Regions from separate parts of the Enterobacter sp. HK169 genome, predicted to be linked through region 1. Evidence: predicted binding sites of a transcription regulator. Region 1 holds the regulator's gene; each other region holds the start of a gene.
The links. Region 1 encodes Fur, which represses iron uptake genes when iron is present. Its sites were predicted from a motif close to ATAATAATGAGAACNACTATCAA; they were not measured.
Positions count from the first base shown of each region.

Region 2: the regulator Fur is predicted to act here: its motif matches at 4,014-4,036, upstream of sodA (superoxide dismutase [Mn]).
Region 3: the regulator Fur is predicted to act here: its motif matches at 5,313-5,335, upstream of feoA (ferrous iron transporter A).

Region 1 is NZ_CP017087.1:4,237,663-4,244,840, reverse strand. It holds gene pgm (phosphoglucomutase (alpha-D-glucose-1,6-bisphosphate-dependent)) at 1-178, opposite strand, end outside; gene seqA (replication initiation negative regulator SeqA) at 203-751, opposite strand; gene ybfF (esterase) at 935-1,708, shown strand; gene ybfE (LexA regulated protein) at 1,837-2,124, shown strand; gene fldA (flavodoxin FldA) at 2,280-2,810, shown strand; gene fur (ferric iron uptake transcriptional regulator) at 3,101-3,547, shown strand; gene chiQ (ChiQ/YbfN family lipoprotein) at 3,689-4,015, opposite strand; gene chiP (chitoporin ChiP) at 4,063-5,460, opposite strand; gene glnS (glutamine--tRNA ligase) at 5,907-7,178, opposite strand, start outside.
Region 2 is NZ_CP017087.1:2,840,132-2,847,309, forward strand. It holds gene cpxP (cell-envelope stress modulator CpxP) at 1-301, opposite strand, end outside; gene cpxR (envelope stress response regulator transcription factor CpxR) at 452-1,150, shown strand; gene cpxA (envelope stress sensor histidine kinase CpxA) at 1,147-2,520, shown strand; gene yiiM (6-hydroxyaminopurine reductase) at 2,574-3,248, opposite strand; gene sodA (superoxide dismutase [Mn]) at 3,320-3,940, opposite strand; gene rhaT (L-rhamnose/proton symporter RhaT) at 4,229-5,263, shown strand; gene rhaR (HTH-type transcriptional activator RhaR) at 5,264-6,112, opposite strand; gene rhaS (HTH-type transcriptional activator RhaS) at 6,186-7,022, opposite strand.
Region 3 is NZ_CP017087.1:2,584,720-2,591,897, reverse strand. It holds gene nfuA (Fe-S biogenesis protein NfuA) at 1-479, opposite strand, end outside; gene gntX (DNA utilization protein GntX) at 541-1,224, opposite strand; gene bioH (pimeloyl-ACP methyl ester esterase BioH) at 1,261-2,034, shown strand; gene EnteroDNA1_RS12375 (YdgH/BhsA/McbA-like domain containing protein) at 2,146-2,415, shown strand; gene feoC ([Fe-S]-dependent transcriptional repressor FeoC) at 2,449-2,685, opposite strand; gene feoB (Fe(2+) transporter permease subunit FeoB) at 2,696-5,014, opposite strand; gene feoA (ferrous iron transporter A) at 5,045-5,272, opposite strand; gene EnteroDNA1_RS12355 (Tex family protein) at 5,609-7,178, opposite strand, start outside.

The DNA.
Region 1 (7,178 bases):
GCGGTTCGTTAAAGCTGTGGCGCGCCGCGCTGCCGCGGTGACCAGATGTACCAAACTTCACTGCGTGTTCTGCGTTGCCCACGACCGGTTTCAGCACGTAATACTGCGCGGTCAGCTGAGCGACGTTAATCAAATCGCTTTGTTGTGCAGGTTGGCCTGCACGGCTGTGATTTGCCATTACCGGGTCCTTCTGATGCAAGGGTTAAATTGTACCGCAAACCTTTTCAATCAATTCCGCCGGGAACTGCATGGACTGCATGATGTGTTCAATCATGCTGCACTTGCGGCCCGTATTGGTATTGGTGATCACCCAGTACGGGGTGCCAGGAACATGTTTGGGTTTGGTTTGATTGCCATTTTGCAGCAGCGTCTGCTCGTCGCCCGCGAAGTAGACGCGAGTACGGCCGTGAAGCGACTCGGTCGCTTCAGCAAACGCTTTGTTATCCAGTGAGTAAAGTGTAGACAGCACCAGCATAAAGCGGTTAACCGCCTTTTTCTGCTCCGCGTATTCATCGGAGAGCAGCAGCTCGCGCATCGCGCGCACTTTATCTTTTGCCGGCGTCACGGCAGGTTTTGCTTGTGCAACAACGCTCGGCTGAGACACGACATCTTTGGTGACTGGGGTAGCAGGCTGTGAAGCGGCGGAAATTTTAAGCATGCGCCGTAAAATGTCGGACGCGCTCTCCCCGATATGCCGCGTCTGGCTGGCAATATACTGATAGAGTTCGTCATCAACTTCGATTGTTTTCATCTTAATCCAGTGCGATATCTTATCTGAATACAAGTCATTGGGATTATAAGGTCAAATCCCAACAGCGGATAGCGTCAAACCAGGTTGGCCGCAAAAGTCAGATTAAACTGGAACCTTGCAGCCGGGCGGCAGAATGGTCAACATGATACCCTAACCTGACATACGTAAAAAAAGAACTTTGCCATGAAATTGAATACCCGAGCGCAAACTGCACAATCGCCGAACAATAATTCTCCCATCGTACTGGTTCACGGGCTTTTTGGCAGTCTGGATAACCTGGGCGTGCTGGCGCGCGATCTGGTTACCGACCACGATATTTTACAGGTCGATATGCGCAATCATGGTCTTTCCGGGCGTTCCGACGAGATGACCTACGCGGCGATGGCGCAGGATCTGCTGGATACGCTGGATGCCCACGACCTGCAAAAGGTGACCCTCATCGGGCATTCAATGGGTGGCAAAGCGGTGATGGCCCTGACGGCACTGGCCCCGGACCGTATTAGCGGCCTGGTGGTGATTGACGTCGCGCCCGTGGATTATGACGTCCGCCGTCACGACGAGATTTTTGCCGCCATTAATGCGGTCACAAAAGCGGGTGTCGCGACGCGCCAACAGGCGGCTGCCGTCATGCGTGAGCATCTTGATGAAGAAGGCGTCGTGCAGTTCCTGCTGAAGTCGTTTGTTGACGGCCAATGGCGTTTTAACGTGCCGGTACTCTGGGAGCAGTACAATAACATCGTGGGCTGGGAAACCGTCCCGGCCTGGCCACACCCTACCCTCTTTATTCGCGGTGGAAACTCGCCTTACGTTACCGACGCGTACCGCGACACGCTGCTGACCCAATTCCCGCAGGCTCGCGCCCACGTGATTGCCGGTGCCGGGCACTGGGTGCATGCGGAAAAACCGGATGCTGTACTGCGCGCCATTCGCCGCTATCTCACTGATACTGCAAATTGATTAAAAAGAAAGCGACTGGAAGGCTGCGGGCTTCCAGTCGTTGGCGTGCCGTTTTTGGTGATGTATGATGGCGCGCTTATCGCCCGGGCATTAGCAGGGCGGCGTGTTTCCCCCGAAGTCTCAGAATCATGGCCAAAGAACAAACGGACCGTACGACACTAGATCTGTTCGCGAATGAGCGTCGCCCGGGACGACCCAAGACGAATCCGCTTTCGCGCGATGAACAGCTGCGTATCAATAAACGCAACCAGCTTAAACGCGATAAAAATCGTGGGCTTAAGCGTGTCGAACTGAAGCTTAACGCCGACGCCGTCGACGCGCTGAACGAGCTGGCTGACGCCCGAAATATCAGCCGCAGCGAGCTCATTGAAGAGATGTTGCTCGTCCAGCTTGAGACGTTACGCAGCCAGGCATAAGTCTGAAAATCCCCTTTCTCACCCTTTTCATGTAGCACAGAGTGCAGTCCTGCGCGATAGCTGTTTCCGCAGGGTTGCCAGTTCTGCTATTATTGCCCTTATCCGTGGCCGAATTGCGCCACCATACTATTAAGTTTCAAGAGGTTATTTTACTCATGGCAATCATCGGCATTTTCTTTGGCAGTGATACCGGCAATACCGAAAATATCGCAAAAAACATTCAAAAACAGCTCGGTAAAGACGTTGCTGATGTGCATGACATCGCCAAGAGCAGCAAAGAAGATCTGGAAGGCTATGACATTCTGCTGCTGGGTATCCCAACCTGGTACTACGGTGAAGCCCAGTGCGACTGGGATGATTTCTTCCCGACGCTGGAAGAAGTGGACTTCAACGGTAAGCTGGTCGCCCTGTTTGGCTGTGGCGATCAGGAAGACTACGCCGAATACTTCTGTGACGCGCTGGGCACCATCCGCGATATCATTGAGCCGAACGGCGCGGTTATCGTAGGCCACTGGCCGACCGCCGGTTACCACTTCGAAGCGTCTAAAGGCCTGGCCGATGACGATCATTTCGTAGGCCTGGCCATCGACGAAGACCGTCAGCCAGAACTGACCGCAGAGCGCGTTGAGAAGTGGGTGAAGCAGATCCGTGAAGAACTGCACCTGGATGATATTCTGAACGCCTGATTTTATCGCGGCGCAACTGCGGTTGCGCCCATGCTCCAGGTCAAACCGATTAAATTAATCGCTACAATCTTTTAACTTTTTCGCCCAGACCTGTACAATGTCTCCCTGATAAAACGTGGTTTTCCATTGAGCAAGTTTGTTGGTGATACCACGTTTTTATAAGCATATTTTGCCTGAGACTTGCAGTTTTCATTTAGCCATGGCAGTTCTATAATGAGACGCATTATCCCGGGTGCATTTTCTGTCACTTCCTACAGAAGTGAATCGTTTAGCAACAGGACAGATTCCGCATGACTGACAACAATACCGCATTAAAGAAGGCTGGCCTGAAAGTTACGCTTCCTCGGTTAAAAATCCTTGAAGTGCTTCAGGGTCCAGACAATCACCATGTCAGTGCGGAAGACCTTTATAAACGTCTTATCGACATGGGTGAAGAGATTGGGCTGGCTACCGTCTATCGCGTGCTGAACCAGTTTGATGACGCGGGCATTGTTACCCGTCATAATTTCGAAGGCGGTAAATCTGTTTTCGAACTGACCCAGCAGCAGCACCACGATCACCTGATCTGCCTCGATTGCGGCAAGGTCATTGAATTCAGCGATGATTCCATCGAAGCGCGCCAGCGTGAAATCGCGGCGCGTCATGGCATCCGCCTGACGAACCACAGCCTGTACCTTTACGGTCACTGCGCTGAAGGCGATTGCCGCGAAGACGATCACGCGCACGACGCGAAATAATAAGATTCATACTCTGAGCCAGCCGCAAGGTTGGCTTTTTTTTTGCCTGGAAAAAGCCCGGTGGCGCTGCGCTTACCGGACCTACGGGCTATGACACCTTTGTAGGCCCGGTAAGCGCAGCGCCACCGGGCGTAAAGCAACTTATTTATTGTTGTTGCGTATCTCGTTCCAGATCTTATCGCAACGCTTCTCCACTTCCTGATCGTTACCGGTTTTACGCGCCTGAATGCAGGCCTGATAATCCATCACGCGGACGTTTTCCTGCGTCGCGAACTGCTCATGCGCTTTCTCTTTCTTCAGCACGTTCAGCACGCTCTGACAGGCCTGAATTTTCTCCGGCGATCCTTCCGCAGTATTTATGCAGGCGCTATACGCTTCCTTCAGACGGGAGTCCTCTTTCGGCGCCTGATTCTGAGCACACGCCGCCAGCCCTGAAGCCAGCAACGCGACGATTACGATTTTTTTCATCATGTGCATTCTCCATACCGGCGGGACTCAGCCCGCCGGTGCGTTTATCAGAAGATGGTGAATGGGGCAATAACCATGAATTTCACGTCACGCTCATCCTGGAAGATGTTGCCGTAACCGCCCGCATAGCTCGGGATATCGGAGTGGTTGTCATACTGGGTGAAGTGCAGTTTGAACATCGTGCCTTTCGCACGGCCATCCTGCAGGGTATAGATAGCATCGAGGCTGTAGGAAGACTCTTTCAGGCGATAGTTGGGATCGTAGTATGCGTCCGGCGTGGCCATATCGGCAGGTTTTGCGTCCCAGGCGTAAGCGTAAGAAGCGCCCACCGCCCAGCCAGGCAGGTTCCAGTTTTTCAGGTCATACATTGCGCCGAAGAAGACCGCTTTCTCGCCGTCGGCGTTGAAGTCTGAGCGGTTATCCCACCAGATATCAAGACGACCGTTGGAGGAGGCGTAGGTCGGGGTCATACGCTGCAGGAAGTAGCCCTGCTGCCCTTCCGCCTTCACCCATGTGCCTTCCAGACGCAAATCAACCTGACCGACCTTGTAGCCGAAGGTTAACGCCTGTAGCCACGCGGTGCCGTCATAAATGTCGTTGACGCCACCGTTGCTGACTTTGTCGCGCGTACCGTAGAACTGGTAGCTGGTGCTCAGCGGGCTACCCGCGACATCGAATTTATAGCTGGCCTTAGCAAAGTACTGATCGACATAGCCCTGTGCCTGACCAAATGCCGCTTCCAGCACCAGATCGTTTTTGAAGTCGTACTTCGCGCCCAGCGAGTGCAGGTAATCGACTTTGGTTTTTTTATCGTTCTGGTAGAACTTGTCCATTTCGATGTGCCACGGTGCTTTGTACTCGTTGGTCCACATATAGGAGAAGCTCAACGCACCCGCATCACCGTAGTCAAAGTTCGCCCCGGCTTCGGCACCCTGATAGGTACCCGGCATAAAGCTCCAGTGCGGTGCTAACAGAGTCTGGCCAGTTGGCTGAATATAACCACCGCGCGCCCAGACCGGACCGTATTTAAATTTTGCAGCGGCTTTGTAAAGGCTAATGCCGCTCTTATCCCCGGACCAGTCTTCTTTATAGGCTTTGTTGCTGGAGGAGAAGGCAATTTCGTTCGGGTGGGCGCTGTCGCCGTTTTCCGCCATTTCAATCGCGGTAAACGCAGCAATATCCAGACCGAACATATCCGCGGCATAGCCTGACTGGAAGTCCAGGTTGGCGTTCCAGGTGGAGTGAGAAAGGTTGGTTTTGTATTTGTCTTCGGTGACGTCTTTACGGTCACGTTCACGCTGCCAGTAATAAATACCGCCCGTGAGGGTAGAATCATCGATGAAGCCCGCCGCTTTCGCCTCTGGTGTCACCACCAGACCCGACATTGCTGTCACACCGGCAATAGCCAGCGCCAGCGCACTACGTTTGCCACTGAACGTACGCATAGATTATTCCTCTTTGACGAATTAAAACGCCTGAAGCGGCGTAAATAAAAAAGACCAAATGGTCAGGGGTAGTTTTAAATACCCTCGAATTAACTACCGTCTTTAGGTTATTTTTCGCGACGCGAATTATCAATGCTTTTTAGCGGACAAAAGTCAGGACTATGACGAAGTGCACATAATTGGTAGCGCTTTGTAACATTTGTGAGGAGGCGAGGAATGGCGGGGGATTATCAGGTATTTCAGTGGCTAGACGTGAGAATTCTTTCCTTTTTTATAACCTTTTTAATTTCCGCAATAATACAAACTTTTTTTTGAAAAATAAGTAGCACCTCATTGACCTGATATTTTTATCACGCCTTTTTAGGCCCTGTCTTAATCCCCTGATCGTTAAATAAAAAAACGCCGCATAGTGCGGCGTTTGTCTCTCATTGACCAGAGCAGCAATATTATTCGCCGATCTTCGTCCAGGTATCACGCAGGCCTACGGTACGGTTAAATACCGGTTTTTCCGCCGTGCTGTAACGGCTGTCCAGGCAGAAGTAACCTTCACGTTCGAACTGGAACGCTTTGCCCGCTTCAGCGGCTTTCAGAGAAGGCTCCGCATAACCCTGCTTGATTACCAGAGATTCCGGGTTGATGGTCGCCAGGAAATCTTCCGCTGCACCTGGGTTAGGCACGCTGAACAGACGATCGTACAGACGGATTTCTACCGGCAGCGCGTGGGAAGCGCTCACCCAGTGAATCACGCCTTTCACCTTGCGGCCATCCGCCGGATCTTTGCTCAGCGTTTCAGCGTCATAAGAACAGAAGATGGTGGTGATATTCCCTTCAGCATCTTTCTCTACGCGCTCGGCTTTGATGACGTAGGCATTACGCAGACGCACTTCTTTACCCAGCACCAGACGCTTGTACTGCTTGTTGGCTTCTTCGCGGAAGTCAGCGCGGTCAATCCAGATGTCACCGCTGAACGGCACGTCACGGCTACCCATTTCCGGTTTGTTCGGATGGTTAGGCATGGAGACCAGCTCGCTTTCACCCTGCGGATAGTTTTCGATAACCAGCTTCACCGGGTCGATAACGGCCATCGCGCGCGGGGCGTTTTCGTTGAGATCTTCGCGAATGCAGGATTCAAGGGAGGCCATCTCTATGGTGTTGTCCTGCTTGGTCACGCCGATGCGTTTGCAGAACTCACGAATAGAGGCGGCAGTGTAACCACGACGGCGCAGACCAGAGATGGTTGGCATACGTGGGTCATCCCAGCCTTCAACGTGCTTGTCGGTCACCAGCAGGTTCAGCTTACGCTTGGACATCACGGTGTATTCCAGATTCAGACGAGAGAACTCGTACTGGCGCGGATGTACAGGAATGGTGATGTTGTCCAGAACCCAGTCGTACAGACGACGGTTGTCCTGAAACTCCAGCGTACACAGGGAGTGCGTAATGCCTTCCAGCGCATCGCTGATGCAGTGAGTAAAGTCGTACATCGGGTAGATGCACCACTTGTTGCCGGTCTGATGGTGTTCCGCGAACTTGATGCGGTACAGCACCGGATCGCGCATCACGATGAACGGAGACGCCATGTCGATTTTGGCACGCAGGCACGCTTTGCCTTCTTCGAAGCCACCGGCACGCATTTTTTCAAACAGCGCAAGGTTCTCTTCCACGCTGCGATCGCGGAACGGGCTGTTTTTGCCCGGGGCGGTCAGCGTACCGCGATA
Region 2 (7,178 bases), 1.4 Mb from region 1:
TTTCGGCCTGAGCGCGTACAGCGCTTTCGTCAAAATTTTCTGCGGTGACAAGGCGATGCATTGTCTCCATTTCGCTAACATTAACAGGGGGCTGGTCGTGTCGTGCCCTCTGCATCAGATCTCGCATCTGTTGACGCTGATGTTCGGTTAAACTTATACCGTCAAACATATGGCTTTGGCTGCTGTTCTGCGTTGCGCCCTCTTGTAAGGGACTGTTATCGCTGATGATAGCTTCAGCAGCCTGGCTAAACGCACTGAACGCCAGCGTTGAGGCCATGACGGCAGCGGTAACTTTGCGCATCACTTGCTCCCAAAATCTTTCGTGTCGCGATTCAACGAGAGACAGTCTACGATTCAGGCTGCAAACATGCGTCAGGGGGTGTAAAACAACGTAAAGTCATGGATTAGACAGCCTTGATGTCGTAATTTCTGCCTCGGAGGTATTTAAACAATGAATAAAATCCTGTTAGTTGATGATGACCGAGAGCTCACATCCCTTTTAAAGGAGTTGCTCGACATGGAAGGTTTCAACGTACTGGTTGCCCATGATGGCGAGCAGGCGCTGAGTCTCCTTGACGACAGCATCGATTTACTTTTGCTCGACGTGATGATGCCGAAGAAAAACGGTATTGATACGTTGAAAGAGCTTCGCCAGACACACCAGACTCCCGTTATTATGCTGACCGCGCGCGGCAGCGAACTTGACCGCGTACTCGGCCTTGAGCTGGGCGCGGATGACTATTTACCCAAGCCGTTTAACGACCGTGAACTGGTTGCCCGTATTCGCGCTATCCTGCGTCGTTCCCACTGGAGCGAACAGCAGCAAAATACCGACAACAGCTCACCTACTCTTGAAGTCGACTCCCTGAGCCTCAACCCGGGCCGTCAGGAAGCGAGCTTTGATGGCCAGACGCTGGAACTGACCGGCACGGAGTTCACCCTGCTGTATCTGCTGGCGCAGCACCTCGGCCAGGTGGTATCGCGTGAACATCTAAGCCAGGAAGTGCTGGGCAAACGCCTCACCCCGTTTGACCGCGCCATCGACATGCACATCTCTAACCTGCGCCGTAAGCTGCCGGAGCGTAAAGACGGTCACCCATGGTTTAAAACCCTGCGTGGTCGCGGTTATCTGATGGTTTCCGCTTCATGATAGGAAGCTTAACCGCCCGCATCTTCGCCATCTTCTGGCTGACGCTGGCACTGGTTTTAATGCTCGTTTTGATGTTGCCAAAACTCGACTCACGCCAGATGACGGAGCTTCTCGACAGCGAGCAACGTCAGGGCGTGATGATCGAGCAGCACGTGGAAGCCGAGCTGGCAAACGATCCGCCAAACGATTTAATGTGGTGGCGCAGGCTGTTTCGCGCTATCGACAAGTGGGCGCCGCCCGGACAACGCCTGCTGCTGGTGACCAGCGAAGGCCGCGTGATTGGGGCCGATCGCAATGAAATGCAGATTATCCGCAACTTCATTGGCCAGGCGGATAATGCCGATCATCCCCAGAAGAAGAAATATGGCCGCGTAGAGATGGTAGGGCCTTTCTCCGTCAGGGACGGAGAGGATAATTATCAGCTCTATCTGATCCGTCCGGCGAGCAACTCCCAGTCTGATTTTATCAACCTGCTGTTTGACCGCCCTCTCCTGCTGCTGATTGTCACCATGCTGGTCAGCTCACCGCTGCTGTTATGGCTGGCGTGGAGCCTGGCAAAACCGGCGCGTAAACTGAAGAATGCCGCCGATGAGGTGGCGCAGGGTAACCTGCGACAACACCCTGAACTGGAAGCAGGTCCGCAGGAGTTCCTTGCCGCCGGAACCAGTTTTAACCAGATGGTGAGCGCTCTCGATCGCATGATGACCGCACAGCAACGTCTGCTGTCGGATATCTCGCACGAGCTGCGTACCCCGCTTACGCGCTTGCAGCTTGGCACCGCGCTGCTGCGCCGCCGCAGCGGTGAGAGCAAAGAGCTGGAGCGTATTGAAACGGAAGCGCACCGCCTGGACAGCATGATCAACGACCTGCTGGTCATGTCGCGCAATCAGCAGAAAAACGCGCTGGTCAGCGAAACGGTGAAAGCGAATCACCTCTGGCACGAGGTGCTGGACAACGCGGCGTTCGAAGCGGAACAGATGGGTAAATCCTTTACCGTCAACTTCCCGCCGGGCCCGTGGCCGCTGTACGGTAACCCCAACACGCTGGAAAGCGCGCTGGAGAACATCGTGCGGAACGCTCTTCGCTACTCGCATACGAAGATTGAGGTGGCGTTCTCGGTGGATAAAGACGGGATCACCGTCATTGTCGATGATGACGGCCCAGGCGTGAGCCCGGAAGACCGCGAGCAGATTTTCCGTCCGTTCTATCGTACCGATGAGGCGCGCGACCGGGAATCGGGCGGCACGGGACTGGGTCTGGCGATTGTTGAAACCGCCATGCAGCAGCACCGCGGCTGGGTGAAAGCCGACGATAGCCCGCTGGGTGGACTACGGTTAACGCTGTGGCTGCCGTTGTATAAGCGTTCGTAGCTGTTAGTGCCGGGTGGCGGCTTCGCCTTACCCGGCCTACTTTCTGCGGAGGACTATTTCCCCCACAATCTCCGCGAATTATCCTCGATCTTGCTGCTTAAACGCCGCTTCTGCATCGTTCTTGTCCAGCTGATGGATAATCCCGCCGCCGACAGCAGGCGGTGATACTGTTCGTCGTCAAACGGCATATGCCAGGCAATGGCGCAGGCGTCATAAACAGACACATCGCTCAGGCGCGACGCCAGCTCAAGCGGCGCGTCCGCTGAAACCTGCCCAGCCAGCACCACGCGATACAGCCAGCCGGTTTTACCCGCTTTTTGCAGCTGGGCCGACATATCCTGAATACCGAAGTGGTAGTTGAGCTTGAAGCACGGCGAGCGTGGCTGCGTCACCTGAATCAGGGCATCGCCCCAGCGGTAGATATCACCGATAAACACGTTCTTTTCGGTGAGCCCTTCGGTGGAGAGATTCTCGCCAAACGCGGGAGCAACAAAGAGGTCCGTCTGCTCGGGAAACTCGGTTTTCCAGTGCTGATAGTGTTCACGCGGGTAGTGGCACAGCGCGCGATCGGGCCCGCCGTGGATTTTCTTTTCGGCCTGCTCGTCACCCGCAAGCCCGAGGTCGGTTAACGTCAACTCACCGTCGACCTGAATTTTGGCGATGGCACTCGGGCGGCTGCCGTCGTACTCCCTTACCTTGCCTGTAAACACGTTCACCGGGTAATGCATTGCTGCCTCCATTACGCAGATACAAAAAAAGCGAGTCATAAGACTCGCTTCTCACAGGCGTCAATGCAACCTTATTTTTTAGCGGCGAAACGCGCTGCTGCTTCGTCCCAGTTCACCACGTCCCAGAAGGCTTTGATGTAGTCCGGACGACGGTTCTGGAATTTCAGGTAGTAAGCGTGTTCCCACACGTCCAGACCCAGGATTGGGAAGCCGGATGCGCCAGAAATCGCTTCACCCATCAGCGGGGAGTCCTGGTTAGCAGTAGAAACCACCGCCAGCTTGTCGCCTTTCAGAACCAGCCACGCCCAGCCAGAGCCGAAACGGGTTGCAGCGGCTTTTTCGAATTCCGCTTTGAAGTTGTCAACGGAGCCGAAGTCGCGCTCGATAGCCGCTTTCAGGTCGCCCTGCAGGGTGGTACCGGTCTTCAGGCCTTTCCAGAACAGGCTGTGGTTAGCGTGGCCGCCAGCGTTGTTACGCAGAACGGTTTTCTTGTCCGCTGGCAGCTGGTCCAGCTTGGTGATCAGCTCTTCAGCAGACAGGTTAGCGAACTCTGGCAGGCTTTCCAGCGCGGCGTTCGCGTTGTTCACATAGGTCTGGTGGTGTTTAGTGTGATGGATTTCCATCGTCTGCTTGTCGAAATGCGGTTCCAGTGCGTCGTAGGCATACGGCAGGGATGGCAGTGTATAACTCATAATCCTCTCCATTATTGTCGGGCGGCACAGCTGTTAATGCCGCGTAAGCAGTTGGTTCATTATAGTTAATTAAATGATATTGAAAATGATTATCAATGCCGTAGTTTTTATAAGGTTATTCGTTTTTCGATTAATCGCGAAATTGTGAGTCTGCTCACGCGGTTAACGTGCTGATTGCCATCCAGAACACATCTGCGGCAACCTTCTGAAGGTCTCCAAACCGCCTAATTTTTACACTCCTCAAGTCGGTGGGAAGCCACTGACGATAAAAACGATGAGGGTGTAAAAATGAATCATGCGATTACGATGGGTATCTTCTGGCATTTGATAGGCGCTGCCAGTGCAGCCTGTTTCTATGCTCCGTTTAAAAAAGTGAGAGGCTGGTCATGGGAAACCATGTGGTCCGTTGGCGGTATCGTGTCCTGGCTGATTTTGCCCTGGACCATTAGCGCCATGCTGCTGCCCGATTTCTGGGGCTACTTCTCCTCCTTCAGCGCCGCCACCCTGCTGCCGGTGTTCCTGTTCGGCGCGATGTGGGGCGTCGGCAACATCAACTATGGCCTCACCATGCGTTATCTTGGCATGTCGATGGGGATTGGTATCGCGATTGGCATCACGCTGATCGTCGGTACCCTGATGACGCCAATTCTCAACGGCAATTTCGACGTGCTTATTAATACTCAGGGTGGGCGGATGACGCTCCTGGGCGTGCTGGTGGCGGTCATTGGCGTAGGAATTGTGACGCGCGCGGGGCAGTTGAAAGAACGCAAGATGGGCATTAAAGCTGAAGATTTTAACCTGAAGAAAGGTCTGCTGCTGGCGGTGATGTGCGGCATTTTCTCGGCCGGCATGTCGTTCGCCATGAACGCCGCCAAACCGATGCACGAAGCGGCTGCCGCGCTGGGCGTCGATCCGCTGTACGTTGCGCTACCAAGCTATGTCGTGATTATGGGTGGCGGCGCGATGGTTAACCTGGGCTTCTGCTTCATTCGTCTGGCAAAAGTAAAAAACCTGTCGGTAAAAACCGATTTCTCGCTGGCAACATCGCTCATCATCACCAACGTGTTGCTCTCCGCTCTGGGCGGCCTGATGTGGTATTTGCAGTTCTTCTTCTACGCCTGGGGCCACGCCAGCATTCCGGCGCAATACGACTATATAAGCTGGATGCTGCACATGAGTTTCTACGTACTTTGCGGCGGGCTGGTTGGGCTGGTGCTGAAAGAGTGGACGAACGCCGGACGTCGTCCGGTTGGCGTACTGAGCCTCGGCTGCGTGGTGATTATTATCGCTGCCAATATCGTCGGCCTCGGCATGGCAAACTGATTACGTCCCCTTTCGGCTGCGATGACGCCACTGTACCGGCGTCATCCCCACCTCGCGGTTAAACACCACTGAAAAGTAGTTACTGTCCTCAAAGCCGCAGCGCATCGCCACATCACTGACCATCCACTCCGTATGCTGGAGGAGATATTGTGCATGGCAGATGCGCAGCTGGCGCAGATAGTGGTTCACCGTCATCCCGGTCAGGGTGCGGAAATGCTGGCGCAACGCGCGCTCGCTGCACTGTTCCTGCTCGCAGAATTTCTCCAGTACAAAGTTTTTATTCAGGCTGCCCGCAAGCCGGGTGATGAGCTTATCCAGCAGCGCTTCCTGCGTTGTGGCGGAGGGGTTATCAGTGGCGTAACGATGGCGCTTCAACGTCATCACCAGCTGGGCGAAAAGCAACTCCGCCAGCTGGTTAGCAACGGGGTCGTTCTTCTGGCTCTCCTGCTCCAGTTGAGAAATAACCTGCCGTACCTGAGCCATGCCGCTACTGCTTAAGCGCCAGTGCGGAGAACCCTTAGCATCAAGAAAGCCCGGAATGCTCGCGGCCCAGTCCACGTTAAGCTTGAGCCTGTCCGGACAGTAAATAACGTTCTGCAGCACCAGGTCGTTAACCGAGGCGTAGGAGTGTTTATCATCCGCGCGAATGTAGAACAGGTCTCCGCGCGTGATGCGGTAGGGACGGTCGTTGAGGATGTGCAGGCCGTTACCGCGCCAAACCAGCACCAGCTCGCAAAACTCGTGGGTATGTTCGGCAAAGACGTCCTGCGGGTAGCGATCGGCCACCGTGACAGCCTGACTCGCGGAGGCAAAAAAATCATCTTTGCGAAGAATTAACTGAGCAGCCACACCACGACCTCTACGCCGAATAACCTGACACTATTAGCTTTTTTGCGGAAATAAAACGGTGACTGCCCTCGCGTTACTGAAGCATCGCGTCTTTTCCCTGGCGAATATCGCGCGGAGACCAGTTAAATTCCCGGCGAAATAGCGTTGAAAAGTGATTGCTGTCGCCAAAACCGCAGCAATAGGCAATATCAGTGACGCTATCGTCGGTATGACGTAAAAGATGACGCGCTTTGATCAGGCGCAGACGGTTAAGGTAGCGTTGCGGCGTCAGTCCGGTGTGCTGTTTAAGCTGGCGATGCAGGGTCCGCAACGACAGGGAAAAATCATCCGCAAGGGTTTCCCAGCAGACATCCTCGGCAAAATGATCTTCCAGCCAGGCCATCAGATAGTTCAGGCGCGCGTTGTTATCTTCCAGCCCTTCCACCAGGCTGCTGCGGCGCAGCAGCACCAGAAGCTGCATAAACAGCAGTTCGCGCGTGGCAATGGCGTGCGTCTCCTGCCCGTCCTCGCTTCTCTCCATCTGGCTCACCAGCTGACGCACCTGCTGCAGGATGGACTGATTCACCCGCCAGTGCGACGGATAGTGTCCGTCTTGCTCCTGGGGCAACAGCTGGCTCAGCCCCGAAAGAAACTGGAACGCGTCCGGGGAACGGTAAAGCACATTCGTCAGATACAGGTTGTCGGTATGTTCATACAGGTGCCGGTCGTGGTCGCGCACGAAGCACACCGTACCGCCGCTGATGGTATAAGGCTGGCCATTGAAAACATGAATACCCGTCCCGCGCTCAACAATCACAATTTCGTGAAAATCATGATGATGCTCCGGGAACGCAGCCTGAGGAAGCCGTGGCTCAATCGCGACAGGCGAACCTCCTGAAGGAAAAAAATCCACGCAGTGCAGTACGGTCATAACGGCCCCCACCAATGAAAAATGTTCTCAAAATAGTAATTAAGGCCTCCCACACTCACCTTCAATTTTTGGCAGTAAACCTCGCAAAAGCTGTCCATTTTTCAAGAAACAGGGGGAAAGATCGGGAAATGCGCTCAGCGTCACACTGCCTGAGCA
Region 3 (7,178 bases), 1.7 Mb from region 1:
TTCAGCGTTACATCGACCATTGAGCAGCCGTTACAGCCGCCGCCAAACTGCAGAATGGCAAAACCTTCGTCGGTGATTTCCATCAGGGAAACACGACCGCCGTGGCCCGCCAGCTGTGGGTTGATCTGGGATTGCAGCAGATACTCAACGCGCTCCATCAGCGGGGCATCGTCAGACACTTTACGCATTTTCGCGTTCGGCGCTTTCAGGGTCAGCTGAGAACCCAGCTGGTCGGTGACGAAGTCGATCTCCGCATCTTCAAGATACGGTGCGCTCAGCTCATCAACGTAGGCGGTGAGCTGTTCAAATTTAAGGGCAGTGTCAGTCGCTTCCACAGCGTCCGGAGGACAATAAGAAACACCACATTCTGCATTCGGAGTGCCTGGATTAATCACAAACACGCGGATCTGCGTCCCTTCTTCCTGATTTGCCAGCAGTTTGGCAAAGTGCGCTTGTGCAGAATCGGAAATACGGATCATAGCTTTGGCCTAATAGTTGACTAAATTACCTGGGTATAATCATACGCCCATTGAAGAAGGGCTACAAGGTACGGCACAGACACCATACCTGAACCGACGCGGCGCCGCTTCGCAAAAGCAGTCGGGAAAGTTCAGCAACGGTACTGCCCGTGGTGACGACATCATCCACAATCGCGATATGGAGACCGTCGACCGGCAATTCAAGGCGAAAGGCATTTTTGAGGTTTCTTTTGCGAAGCCGTGCGCTGAGCTGATGCTGGATGGCGGTGGCATGAACGCGTGTCAGCGTGCGGGCCTCATACCGGCAGCCGAGCCACCGTGCGAGGGGACGGCAGAGCAGATCACTCTGGTTATAGCCGCGCCGCCAGTGCCGACGTCGGTATAAAGGGACATTCACCACCATGTCAATTTTCGGCAGTGCCCGGTGACGTCGCGCCTGCAAAACCGCCAGCAACAGCAGTCGGGCAAGGGGCTGTGCCAGCGAGCTCTGCCCGGAAAACTTCAGCGCGTGGATCAGCCTGTTCAGCGGCGGAACATAATCATCCACTGCCACCAGCGCGCTCCACGGCGGGGATTTTTTCAGGCAGCGGCCACAGGGCAACGAGGGGTTCGTGGCCGGTAAACCACATTGTGGACAGATCCCGATACGCCATTGCAGCGATCGCGTGCAGACGGAGCAGACGCCCCACCCGCTGAGCGCCAGCGGCATTTGGCATAGCCAGCACAAGCCGGGTACTGTTAGCATGTGCAACCTCCATGTGAAAAAAGAGAACAGTAACTGATGAAGACGCTGTGGTGGCAGACCGTAGGGACAGGAAATTGCCATCTTGTGCTGCTGCACGGATGGGGCCTGAATGCGGAGATATGGCATTGCATACGTGAGGAACTTGCCTCGCATTTCACGCTGCATCTGGTGGATTTACCCGGCTTTGGCCGCAGCCGCGGGTATGGCGCGTTGTCGCTTGATGAAATGGCGCAGCAGGTTCTGGACGCTGCGCCGCAAAACGCGGTCTGGCTGGGCTGGAGCCTGGGCGGGCTGGTGGCGAGCCAGATTGCGCTGTCGCGGCCTGAACGCGTAAAAGCGCTGGTGACGGTGGCGTCATCGCCCTGTTTTAGCGCGCAGGAAGAGTGGCCGGGGATCAAGCCTGACGTGCTGGCGGGCTTCCAGCAGCAGCTGAGCGAAGATTTCCAGCGGACCGTAGAGCGGTTCCTGGCATTGCAGACAATGGGCACTGACACCGCGCGTAAGGATGCCCGAACGCTGAAGCAGACCGTGCTTTCGCTGCCGATGCCGGAGGTTGAGGTGCTAAACGGCGGACTTGAGCTCCTGAAAACGGTTGACCTGCGCGAGCCGCTGGCCGCGCTGACGGTGCCGCACCTGCGTATCTACGGTTATCTCGACGGGATTGTGCCGCGCAAAGTGGTTCCGCTGCTGGATTCACTCTGGCCGGAGAGTGAATCGCAGATTATTGCCAAAGCCGCACATGCCCCGTTTATCTCTCATCCGACGGAATTTTGTTCAGCGCTGATTGCGTTAAGTCAACGTTTCGACTGATTATTTTCTATCCTGCCTGGAAAAAGTAACACACCGCAACCATACTCCAGATGTCGTTGCGGTTGTTCTGCCTACGATAATCAAAAAAACAATCCTATGGAGAGTCAGGCTATGAAACTTGTTACAGGTATTGTCACTTCTCTGGTTATTGGGTCACTGTCATTTGGCGTCTTTGCGGCAAAAGAGCTGGAAAAAGATAAAGTTGCCAGCATGAATCTGACGAAAATTGGTGAGATTTCTACGTCTGACACCACCGCGCCGATGGATGCTCGCAGAGAGCTGTCGAAGAAAGCGGATGAGCTGGGCGGAACGTACTACGTCGTCACCAGTGCAGAAAAACAGACCAAAAACGTACGCGCAACGGCGGACGTCTACAAGTAATACGATAAAGCCGGGCAGCGATGCCCGGCTTTGTTAACGCAGCGTCCACCACTCCCTGAGGCAGGCCTTTCCTTCCGGACAGCTTTTACAACTGCCGGAGAGACAACCGTCCGCTTCTTCCTGAATCCGCACGGCTTTCCCCATGGCTTCCAGTCTTTCCAGCATGGCATCGATCATCGGCTGCGGCGTATGCAGGCTGAGGCTCAGCTGTTTCGCCTCCATTCGCCCTTGCAGTGCCAGCAGGTCACGAACCTGAATCAACGATGCCATGGTTTGCTCCTTAGTGACAGTCGCCCGCCGGGCTGCTGCAGCAGGTCGCGGCGGTTTTACGGTTTGCCAGCAGGTCGATGTCGACGCGGCTGCGCGCACGCCGCAGCAAACCGAGCACTATCACGTTAAACAGCACAACCGCGAGAATGCAGACCAGGCTGTAGCGCGGATGTTGGCTGAAATTAACGGTTTGATAAAAGAGCGTCGACAGCGAGTACGCAATGTTTAACCCCCACAGGATTGAGAAGCCCATCCAGCCGCGGCTGGACTCGCGGGCAATCGCCCCCATCACGGAGATGCACGGAATGTAGAGCAGAACAAAGATGAGGTAGCTGTAGGCCGCGGACGCGCTGCCAAATTTCTCGCCCATCACGCCCATGGCACCTGTTGCCATTTCGCCGTCGCCTTTGCTGGCCTCAATAGGGTTCGCCAGCACGCTCAGGCTGAAGGTGTCTTTCAGGCTCTGCCAGGTTTCCTCTACGGCACCCAGCAGTTCATGACCGAGATGAAACTCTGCCGGATTAAATTCCTGTTCCTGAATGTTCTCTGCGGTGTAAAGCGTGTTCAGGGTGCCGACAACCACCTCTTTCGCCATCGCGCCGGTGAACAGCCCGACGGTCGCCTGCCAGTTATCCTCATGCACGCCAATCGGTTTGAAGACCGGCGTGATGATGCGGCTGACGGAGGCGAGGGCAGAGTCGTTGATGTTATCTGCCGCCTGCCCGCTGAGGGTGAAGCTGTTCAGCGCGCTCAGGAAAATGCTGACGATGACAATCACCTTACCGGCGCGCAGCACAAAGCCCTTCAGGCGCTGCCAGGTCTGGATCGCCAGGCTTTTCAGATGCGGCACGTGATACACCGGCAGCTCCATCACAAACGGCGACGCTTCACCGCGCATAATGGTGTGCTTCAGCATCAGACCGGTGAGGATCGCCATCACGATGCCCAGCACGTACAGCGAAAAGACCGCCAGCGCGCCCTGCTGACCAAAGAAGGCTGCGGCAAAGACCGCAAAGATGGCCAGACGGGCACCGCAGGACATAAACGGCGCCATCATGATGGTCATCAGACGTTCACGCGGCGCATCCAGGGTGCGTGCGCCCATCACCGACGGTACGTTACAGCCGAAGCCGACAATCAGCGGGACGAAGGATTTACCTGGCAGACCCAGCGCCTGCATCAGACGATCCATCACGAACGCGGCGCGCGCCATGTAGCCGGAATCTTCCAGGAACGAGAGGAACAGATACATCATGCCGATCTGCGGCACCAGAGGCAGAACGGTGTTGATACCGCCGCCGATCCCCTGTGCGAGGAAGATGGTTAACCATTCAGGGAAGTGCAGAGTGTAACCCACCCACTGAATTCCGTGAACGAAGACCGCGACGGAACCGGCGTCGAAAATAGGCTGGAGGGCGCCGCCGATGTTAATGGCGAGCAGGAACATCACGTACATCACCAGCAGGAAGATGGGCAAACCGAGGAAGCGGTTAAGCACGACCTTATCCACCGCTGCCGTAAAGCGGCTGGGCTCTGCCGTCAGCGCGTTACTGACAACGTCGCAAATCGAGGCGATGGCCTGGTAACGCGCGTCGGCGATGTGCAGCGCCGGGTCGTCCAGCTCGTCGCTAAGACGGGCCACCGTCGCGTCCAGCTTATCAGCCGCATGCCCGGCGTAAGCGCGGCTGTAGATATCCCCTTCCAGCATCTGCAGGCCAAGCCACAGGCGCTGTTTCGCAGGCATGCTTTTGTCCATCTCCTGCGCCAGCACATTGGCTTCGCGCAGGAGAGGCTGCGCGTAATGCACCAGCTCAATGTCATGATTTCCCTGGTGACGGTCAATGGCCAGCTTCAGCGCATCAATACCGCGAGCGCGCGTCGAGACCAGCGGAACGACCGGGCAACCCAGGCGCGCGGAGAGGGCATCGACGTCGATACGAAGCTTTTGTTTCTCCGCAATGTCGAGCATGTTGAGCGCCACGATGCAGGGGATGCCCAGCTCCAGCAGCTGCAGCGTCAGATAAAGGTTACGTTCGAGATTGGATGCGTCGACCACGTTGATCAGCAGGTCCGCGTCGCCGCCAAGAATATAGTGGCAGGCAATCTGCTCATCGAGCGAGGTTTGCGACGAAATGGTGGTTAAGGAGTAGGTGCCGGGAAGGTCAACCAGCGTCACCTGGTTGTCCGTTGTCGTGAACTGGCCCTCTTTACGCTCAACCGTCACGCCCGCCCAGTTGCCCACGCGCTGGCGGGCTCCGGTTAGCTGGTTAAAAAGCGTAGTCTTGCCGGAATTAGGATTGCCAATTAAGCCAATAGTTAACTTTTTCATTTTTTTAGACTCACTGAAACCGCTGGCTTGTTATCGGGATAAGGCTTCGACTTCTATTAACGCGAGGTCTTTCTTACGCAGCACCAGATTCACGCGGCGGGTTTCGATATGAACCGGATCGCCCAGCGGCGCCACGCGCACGACCTGGAATGACGAGCCGGGCAGCATGCCCAGCGACAGCAGCTTTTGCCGATAGGCCGGGCTAATTTCGCGGGTAAAACCGGTAATCTTCCATGCACTGTCTGGAGTGAATTGCATAACGCCTGATTCCACGAAAGGTTAAATTATCTACTATGGGATGATAATGAGAATAGTTTTTATCAGCAATATTAAAACTGTGACGGAATGTTGTTTACGGTATTAATTTACGGCCTGTTTGACCTGGCTCAATATTTGCTGAATTGCCTGGAAAACAAAAAGGGGAGTATTTGTTAACGGGGTGATAATTCGTGGTTTAAATATGGCTATGCAATCGGTTTCATATATTTCGATATGATTTTATTCCCCCCACCCATGAGGACGAGGGGGAAAGACCGCACCGTGCGATCCCCTCTCCCCTTTGGGAAGAGGGTTAGGGTGAGGGGCATTGCAACCTTAGCGTTTCTTACCCATCGCTGCCGCCAGCGCATCCATCATCGCGCTGTTGCCTGCAGGGTGAGCATCACGTCCGCGCGGTTTTGCCGCTTTTGCGGCCGGGCGCTGCTGCTCGCGGCCACCGCCATTGCCGCCGCGGCGCGCGCTGGTGTCGCCCGGCTGCTCGTCCAGACGCATGGTCAGCGCGATACGCTTGCGCTGCAGATCGACTTCCAGCACTTTCACCTTCACGATGTCGCCCGCTTTGACCACGGTGTGCGGGTCTTCAACGAACTTGTCGGCAAGGGAAGAGATATGCACCAGACCGTCCTGATGCACGCCGATATCCACAAACGCGCCAAAGTTAGTGACGTTGGTCACCGCGCCTTCCAGCACCATGCCGGGCAGCAGGTCGTTCATGGTTTCCACGCCGTCAGCAAAGGTCGCCGTTTTGAACTCAGGGCGCGGATCGCGGCCCGGCTTTTCCAGCTCTTTGATGATGTCGGTGACGGTGGGGACACCAAATTTGTCGTCGGTGAAATCAACGGCTTTCAGGTTGCGCAGGGCGCTGCTGTCACCCATAAGATCTTTCAGCGCCTGCTGGGTGGCGGCCAGAATGCGCTCCACAACCGGGTACGCTTCCGGGTGAACGGTGGAGGCATCCAGCGGGTTATCGCCGTGGTTGATGCGCAGGAAGCCCGCACACTGCTCAAAGGCTTTTGGCCCCAGACGGCTCACCTTCAGCAGCTGCTGACGGTTCTGGAACTGGCCGTTCTCATCACGCCAGGCGACGATGTTCTGCGCCATCATGCGGGTTAAGCCCGCCACACGGGTCAGCAGGGGAACGGAAGCGGTGTTCAGGTCAACGCCGACGGCGTTTACGCAGTCTTCCACCACCGCATCCAGCTTGCGCGCCAGCTGAGTCTGGCTCACGTCGTGCTGATACTGGCCCACGCCGATGGATTTCGGGTCGATCTTCACCAGCTCCGCCAGCGGATCCTGCAGGCGGCGTGCGATAGAAACCGCACCGCGCAGGGAAACGTCCAGGTCCGGGAACTCCTGGGCCGCCAGCTCGGACGCGGAATAGACGGATGCCCCCGCTTCGCTGACGATCACTTTCTGTGCCGTCACTTTCGGGAACTGCTTCTGCACGTCGAGGTAGAAACGCTCGGTTTCGCGTGAGGCCGTACCGTTGCCGATGGCAACCAGCTCCACGTTGTATTTTTCGCACAGCGCCGCTACCACGACGGCCGCTTTCGCTGCCTGGCCGGTGTGCGGATAGATGGTATCGGTCGCCACCAGCTTGCCGGTGCCGTCAACCACAGCGACCTTCACGCCGGTACGCAGACCCGGATCGAGACCCATAGTCGCGCGCAGGCCTGCAGGGGCGGCCATCAGCAGGTCGTGCAGGTTACGGGCGAAGACGTTAATCGCTTCGTCTTCGGCGCGCTCGCGCACGGTGCCCATCAGCTCGGTTTCGAGGTGCATCAGCACCTTGATGCGCCAGGTCCAGCTCACTACGCCTTTGCGCCAGCTGTCCGCCGGGGCGTTGTTCAGGCGCAGGCCGAGATGGTCGATAATGATCTGCTCG